One region of the Colwellia sp. 20A7 genome, then DNA from elsewhere that is predicted to be linked to it. Evidence: predicted binding sites of a transcription regulator. Region 1 holds the regulator's gene; each other region holds the start of a gene.

Region 1 (2,281 bases):
CGAGGTATTGGCTATTTACCTCAGGAAGCATCTATTTTTAGAAAACTGACCGTTACTGAAAATATTATGGCAATATTACAAATTAGAAAAGGCCTTAATGAAAATGAAAGGCAAATGAAATTAGAGCACCTGCTAGAGGAATTTAATATCAGCCATATTAAAGACAATTTAGGCATGAGCTTGTCCGGTGGGGAGAGAAGACGCGTAGAAATCGCCCGTGCTTTAGCTGCAGATCCACAATTCATATTGCTTGATGAACCTTTTGCAGGTGTAGACCCCATTTCAGTAGGTGACATTAAAAAAATAATTATTCATCTTAAAAAACGTGGTCTTGGTATTCTAATTACTGATCACAATGTTCGTGAAACGCTTGATGTATGTGAACATGCTTACATTGTTAGTCACGGCGAAATAATAGCAGAAGGCGATTCTAATCAAATTCTTGCTAATCAAAAGGTAAGAGATGTATACCTAGGCGAGCAATTCACGCTATAGTTAACACATATAATAAATACCTATACTATACTTACGCTAAGTGAGTAACTATAAATAATAATAACAGGAATTAAGACAACGTAGATGCGCCCAACTCTGCAACTCCGGATAGGACAACAACTAACCATGACGCCACAACTGCAACAAGCGATCAAGCTTTTGCAGTTATCAACGTTAGAGCTTCAACAAGAAATTCAAGAAGTACTTGAAAGTAATCCCCTGCTTGAAATTAATGATCAAGAAGCCTCAGATAACAATTCAGAGGACAGTGGAAATACACTTGAAGAAGCATTTTCAGCCACAATTGCTGAACAATCTACTAGTGATGGGAGTGAAGATTCATCCGCCTCTATTGATGAGATAAGCACTACTGAGGCGATGGAAAAAAATGACATTCCAGAAGAGCTGAATATTGATACAACTTGGGAAGAGAGTTACAGTGCTGGCACGTCAAATACAGGTGCAATTAGTAGCCCAAGTGAAGATTACACTTATCAAGGTGAAACAATCGATTCAATACAAGACCACCTTTTATGGCAAATGGAGTTAACACCTTTTTCAGAAACCGATCGCACTGTTGCTATCGCCATTATAGAAGCCGTTGATGAAGCTGGTTACCTTACGGTATCAAGTGATGAAATTTTAGAAAGTGTTGGTATAGAAGGGCTTGAACTTGATGAAGTTGAAGCAGTATTAAAACGTATTAATGTCTTTGACCCTGTTGGTGTTGCCGCTCGCTCAATTGCTGATTGTTTAATTATTCAATTAAATCAATTTGATCCTGAAACCCCCTACTTAAAAGAAAGTAAATTAATTATCAGTGAACATATTGACTTGCTCGGGAATCGTGACTATCGTCAATTAATGCGTAAAACACGCCTTAAGGAAGATCAATTACGCGAAGTGATGCGTTTAATACAAAGTTTAAACCCTCGTCCTGGTGACGTTGTTGTTAAAAGTGATGATCAATATGTTATCCCTGATGTTTCAGTAGAAAAGAAAAATGGTCGTTGGGTTGTGGAATTAAATCCTGATACTGCTCCTAAGTTATCAGTTAATCAGCAATATGCAGCCATGACAAAAACGACAAAGTCTTCGAGTAATGATGGCCAATTTATTCGAACAAACTTGCAAGAAGCTAAATGGTTTATTAAAAGTTTAGAATCGCGTAATGACACATTACTCAAAGTATCTAACTGCATTGTACAACGTCAACAAGGCTTTTTAGAGCATGGTGCAGAAGCTATGCGACCTATGGTTTTAAATGACATCGCTGAAGCTGTAGATATGCATGAATCAACTATATCTAGAGTGACAACACAAAAATACATGCATACGCCAAGAGGTATTTTTGAATTAAAATACTTTTTTTCAAGCCATGTTAGTACCGAAAATGGTGGTGAATGTTCATCAACAGCCATACGTTCATTAATTAAAAAACTCATTTTAGCCGAAACACCAGCTAAACCGCTTAGTGATAGCAAAATGGCAGATTTACTAGCACAGCAAGGAATTAACGTTGCAAGGCGCACTATAGCTAAGTATCGTGAGTCTTTATCTATACCACCGTCAAATCAACGAAAGAGTTTACTATAACCAGCGACTTTATTTTCTGAACTTAACTAGAGAAGGATATACTTATGCAAATTAACCTTACTGGCCACCATGTAGAAGTAACTTCATCATTACGTGATTGTGTTGACACAAAATTCGCTAAATTAGAGCGACATTTTGATCACATCAATAATGTTCACGTTGTACTTACAATTGAAAAGTTAGAGCAGAA
Region 2 (2,281 bases), 510 kb from region 1:
TTACGGCTTTTTATACCGTATTAACGGAAGGTGATGATCTACAAGATCCTATCGCTGATGCTTCTCGTGCTATTTTAGATGGTCATATTGTTTTGTCACGTGATCTTGCTGACGCAGGACATTATCCTGCAATTGATATTGAAGGGTCGATTTCTCGTGTCATGCCGATGGTTACCAGCATGGAGCATCAAACTCTGGCTCGTCAACTGAAGCAAATTTATTCTCTGTATCAACAAAACAAAGATTTGATTGCTATTGGTGCTTACACTAAAGGAAATGATCCTAGAATTGATCAAGCGATTAATGTTCAGCCCGTTATTAACTTTTTTTTACAGCAGCAGATTCAAGAAGTAATACCCTTTGAACAAAGCGTACAGCAATTACAAGAAATAATAGCCGCAGCTACGGCTAATGCTAAACGTAATTAAAAAAATTAATGTTGAAAAGCTAATGTTGAAAAATAGTATTGTTAAAAACACAGTTTTGAAAAACTAATTGAGCGTAGTAATCGGCAGTAGTAAATGTGCAAGTGTAGCGGCCGAATTATCTCAAACATGCTAATAGTTTAAGGAAAACATATTATGGCCAAAAATAATAATAAACAGTTACTCACGCTGCTCAAGTTTGAGCAAAGTAAAGTCGAGAAGGCTGAGAATGCGTTGCGTAGTGCTGAAAATGATTATCAGCAAAACTTAACTCGTTTACAAAGTGTGTCTGATTATCGATTAGAGTATATGTCACGATTGAGTGAACGAACCGCGCTTGGCTTGGATAGTGCGACTTACAATCACTATCATGCTTTTATTAATAAGCTCGATAATGCTGCAGAACAAGTAAGAATTGCTATGAATCAGGCTAAAGCGTTAGTTGAACAAAGTAAGGCGCTGTGGATCAAACAAAGACAAAAAGTACAGGCTGTTGAGATGCTTACAGATAAGCGCAATGCGGCGTTAATGAAGATTGAAAGTAAAAAAGAACAAGGTATGTTTGATGAAATTTCGACTCAGCAATTCTTACGTCGAAAATCTAGTCACTAATCGAGTTGAATATGTTTAAGTGATCGCTCGAATGACGAGGATTATTTTAATAAAATAATCTTTCTTTATATTTACTCGTTATAGTTATTTAAAAGCTAACTGGAATGATTATTGCTTTATTTTAATATATCAGGAAATATTTTCCTTCATTTATAATTTAGTTATATTCATTTTGACAATTGGGGCTATTATGCAACAACTCAATGTTTTATCCATGAAAGTATCACAAAGTATCGAAAATAAAGGCGATTCAGATGCTTTAATTTCCGCTCCACCAAAGGATAAATTTTCTCAGCATATAGACCTACAGCTCTCTAAAATTAAGAAGCATACAGAGTCTGAAAACAATCCTCCTAATGATGGAATCGTCTCTAATGAAGAAGCTTCTTCGAAAACGAGTAAGCCAGCTATTGAGCAAAAAAATATAAACAGGGATGATAAAGTCCAAGATAGATCCGAATATTATCAAGCTGTAGTTGATGACGCTGATTCGGCAACAAATGTGCAAGAAGTTGCCGCTATAGGCAAACAAGATGAACCTGATACAAATATAGTTAATGCTGATGATAAACAAATTATCGATGAATCAGAATTACTCATGACTTTTTTGACCAAAGTAGATCAAACGCTAGTGACTAATGCTTCCTCCGATAAATTTTCACCTTCAGTAGTGAATATAGGTGAAATATCTGATGAGCAGAAAGCAAAGGTTGAAGCGAAATTATTATTGAAATCAAGTGATTTAGTTGCTGATTTGTCAAGTGTTGCTAAGGCGGTTACCTCAACAGCAGATGTGTCGTCAGATGATATTCCAAAACAAGAAAAAGTGATTAATTCATTAATTTCTTCGTCAAAAAGTGCAGACATTATTAAAGGATCCAACACTAAAGAAACGAATATTGATAATCAGGTAAGTAGTAAATTATCAATTGATGGTGAAAGTTCAACAGTTGAAGAGTTGGTTGCTGACAAATTACTTAGTAAGGATAGTACTAATAATCTAGGAAGCGATTTAGCGAAATTAGCTGAAAAAAATGTTGTCACTAATAATAAAGCGATAGATCAAGCAGGAATAAGTCCAAATGGCGAAAATAAAAATACTCAGAAATTAGTTGATACTGCCATAGAAAGCCAAGGCACAAAGCAAGCTGAAACTGATAACCAAAGTGATAAGCTTCAACAAAATATCGTGACGACAAGTAAAGAAGCTAATGCGAGTAACACAAGCTTACCGACAAAAGAAA
Region 3 (2,281 bases), 480 kb from region 1:
TGTTACTGACACTTCACCGTCTTGTGAAATCACAATACTGATTGCGTCTTCTGGAATAGTAATTTGTGGCTGTAACGCATAACCAGCACCAGGCGTAACCATGTTGCCTTCGTCATCCATGGTAAATTGACCATTACGGCTAAACGCTGATGAACCATCTGGCATTAAAATTTCAAAAAAACCTTCGCCTTGAATCATAAGATCTAACGAATTATCTGTGGTTAGCATATCGCCTTGCGTATGAATTTTTTGTGTTGCAACAACTTTAGTACCTGCACCAAGCATTAAACCTGAAGGCGCCTCACTATCATTAGCAGTTCGTCCACCCGGTTGGTTTATGTTTTGGTAAAGCAAATCTTCAAATACAGCCCTACTCTTTTTAAAACCAATGGTGCTAGCATTCGCTAAGTTATTAGAAATAACAGCGATATCTTTGGTTTGTGCATCTAAGCCTGTTTTACTGATCCATAATGCTGGGTTCATACATCACCTCTAAAAATTTTATTGCCGTCGAGCATTTTTTTAACGCTAGAATGCACGTAATAATGAAGAACTGCTGGCATCAATTTCTTCTGCTGTTTTCATTAATTTCAAATGCATTTCAAATTGTCTTTGTAGTGCAATCATGTCTGTCATTTCAGATAACGGATTAACATTACTTGATTCAAGCGCACCGCCTTGTACTTGTACATTGACATTAGCAAGTTCTGCTTGACCATCTTTACGTCTGAATAAACCATCAGCGCCTTTTTCAAGTAAGCGAACATCAGGGTCAACTAACTTAATACGGCCGATTTCTTCTTGTACGCTACTAGGCGCACCTTCTGGCTGAACCATAATAGTTCCGTCAGATGAAATTTGAATATTACTAACCGGTAAAGGAACAATAATAGGGCCATTGTCACCTAATACCACTTCACCGTTGGTTGTTTCTAATGTGCCATTTTCTGTTAAACGTAAATGCCCTTGCCTGCTATAAGCTTCACTTTGGCCAAAAGGGTCGGCGGCACTATTCATGACTTGCGGTGTTTGTACAGCAAACCAACCGTCACCTTTGATTGCGATATCAAGAGGACGTCCAGTCGTTAATAAAGAACCAGAGTCAAAATTTTGGCTTGCGCGTTCAGTCATCGCAAAAACACGTGTTGGTTGACCTTCACCAAACGCTTGCATAGTACGCGCTTGTGCTAAATCAGCTTTAAAGCCTGTAGTTTTGGCATTAGCAAGGTTATTAGCGTTAATCGCTAGCGCCTGCATATTTTGTTTGGCACCGCTCATGGCGACGTAAAGCATCTTATCCATAATGGTTTCCAGAAAATAAAAATTGTTACGTTAATAAATGCAAGGACGATGCCAAAGATTTATTAAGAAGTATATGCCGCGTTTTCTACGCTTTGATGGGAAATATATAGAGAAAATAGGTGAGAAAATAAAAGTAAAAAGCTGTTAGCCCCAATAACATAATCATCGAGCGCTAACAGCTTTAAAGATAGTTTTTTCAATAATACAACTATTGAAATTAAATGATATTATTGCTTACCTATCTAATTTGTAAAATAGTATTATTTAAATCGTTATCAACTTCCAACGAACGAGAGTTAGCTTGGAAATTCCGTTGTGCTGAAATTAAATCAATCAACTCTGTGGTTAAGTTCACATTAGACTGCTCTAAAGCTGAAGAGTTAATGGTACCAAAAGTACCAGAGCCAGCCTCACCTGCTATCGGGTCACCAGAAGTAATACTTTCTTTCCATGACGTGCCGCCTATTTGAGTTAAGCCCTGCTCATTAGCAAAACTCACTAACGCTATACGCGCTAAAGGCTGCGCCGTACCGTTACTATATGTCGCTTCTACTAGGCCATCAGCATCTATATCAATGCCTGTTAATCGGCCAACCGCTAAACCATCTTGCTCTAATGACGTAACTTCAAAATTAGACGCAAATTGCGTTGGTTCATTGGCATTAGGACCCAAAGTATCTAAATTAAAATCAATGACTACTTCTTGGGTTGGATCAGCACCGTTAGACAATATTGCCGCACCTAATGCAGCAGTAGTAATTGTAGGTGGCACTTGAGCAATAAAATCACCACTTGAACTAAACTCTAAAGTAGCATTATTAATACCATCACCATCAAGATCGACACCACCCGGTAAATCAACCAACTGGTCGTCAACTGCGGCATGCATATCCCAATTATTAGCAGCAGTTTTAACAAAGTAATAGGTCATAACATGACTATCACCCAATGAGTCATAAATTGTAACCGACGTAGCATT

The links. Region 1 encodes sigma-54, which starts transcription at its own class of promoters, with help from an activator protein. Its sites were predicted from a motif close to GTTGGCACGNNNNTNGNNT; they were not measured.
Region 2: the regulator sigma-54 is predicted to act here: its motif matches at 1,136-1,154, upstream of GQS55_RS04500 (flagellar hook-length control protein FliK).
Region 3: the regulator sigma-54 is predicted to act here: its motif matches at 1,340-1,358, upstream of flgF (flagellar basal-body rod protein FlgF).

What each region holds. Positions count from the first base shown of each region.
Region 1 covers NZ_CP047130.1:529,646-531,926, reverse strand. The annotation lists gene lptB (LPS export ABC transporter ATP-binding protein) at 1-495, shown strand, start outside; gene GQS55_RS02265 (RNA polymerase factor sigma-54) at 580-2,091, shown strand; gene hpf (ribosome hibernation promoting factor) at 2,136-2,281, shown strand, end outside.
Region 2 covers NZ_CP047130.1:1,034,849-1,037,129, forward strand. The annotation lists gene fliI (flagellar protein export ATPase FliI) at 1-428, shown strand, start outside; gene fliJ (flagellar export protein FliJ) at 582-1,037, shown strand; gene GQS55_RS04500 (flagellar hook-length control protein FliK) at 1,228-2,281, shown strand, end outside.
Region 3 covers NZ_CP047130.1:1,006,196-1,008,476, reverse strand. The annotation lists gene flgG (flagellar basal-body rod protein FlgG) at 1-483, opposite strand, end outside; gene flgF (flagellar basal-body rod protein FlgF) at 529-1,302, opposite strand; gene flgE (flagellar hook protein FlgE) at 1,541-2,281, opposite strand, start outside.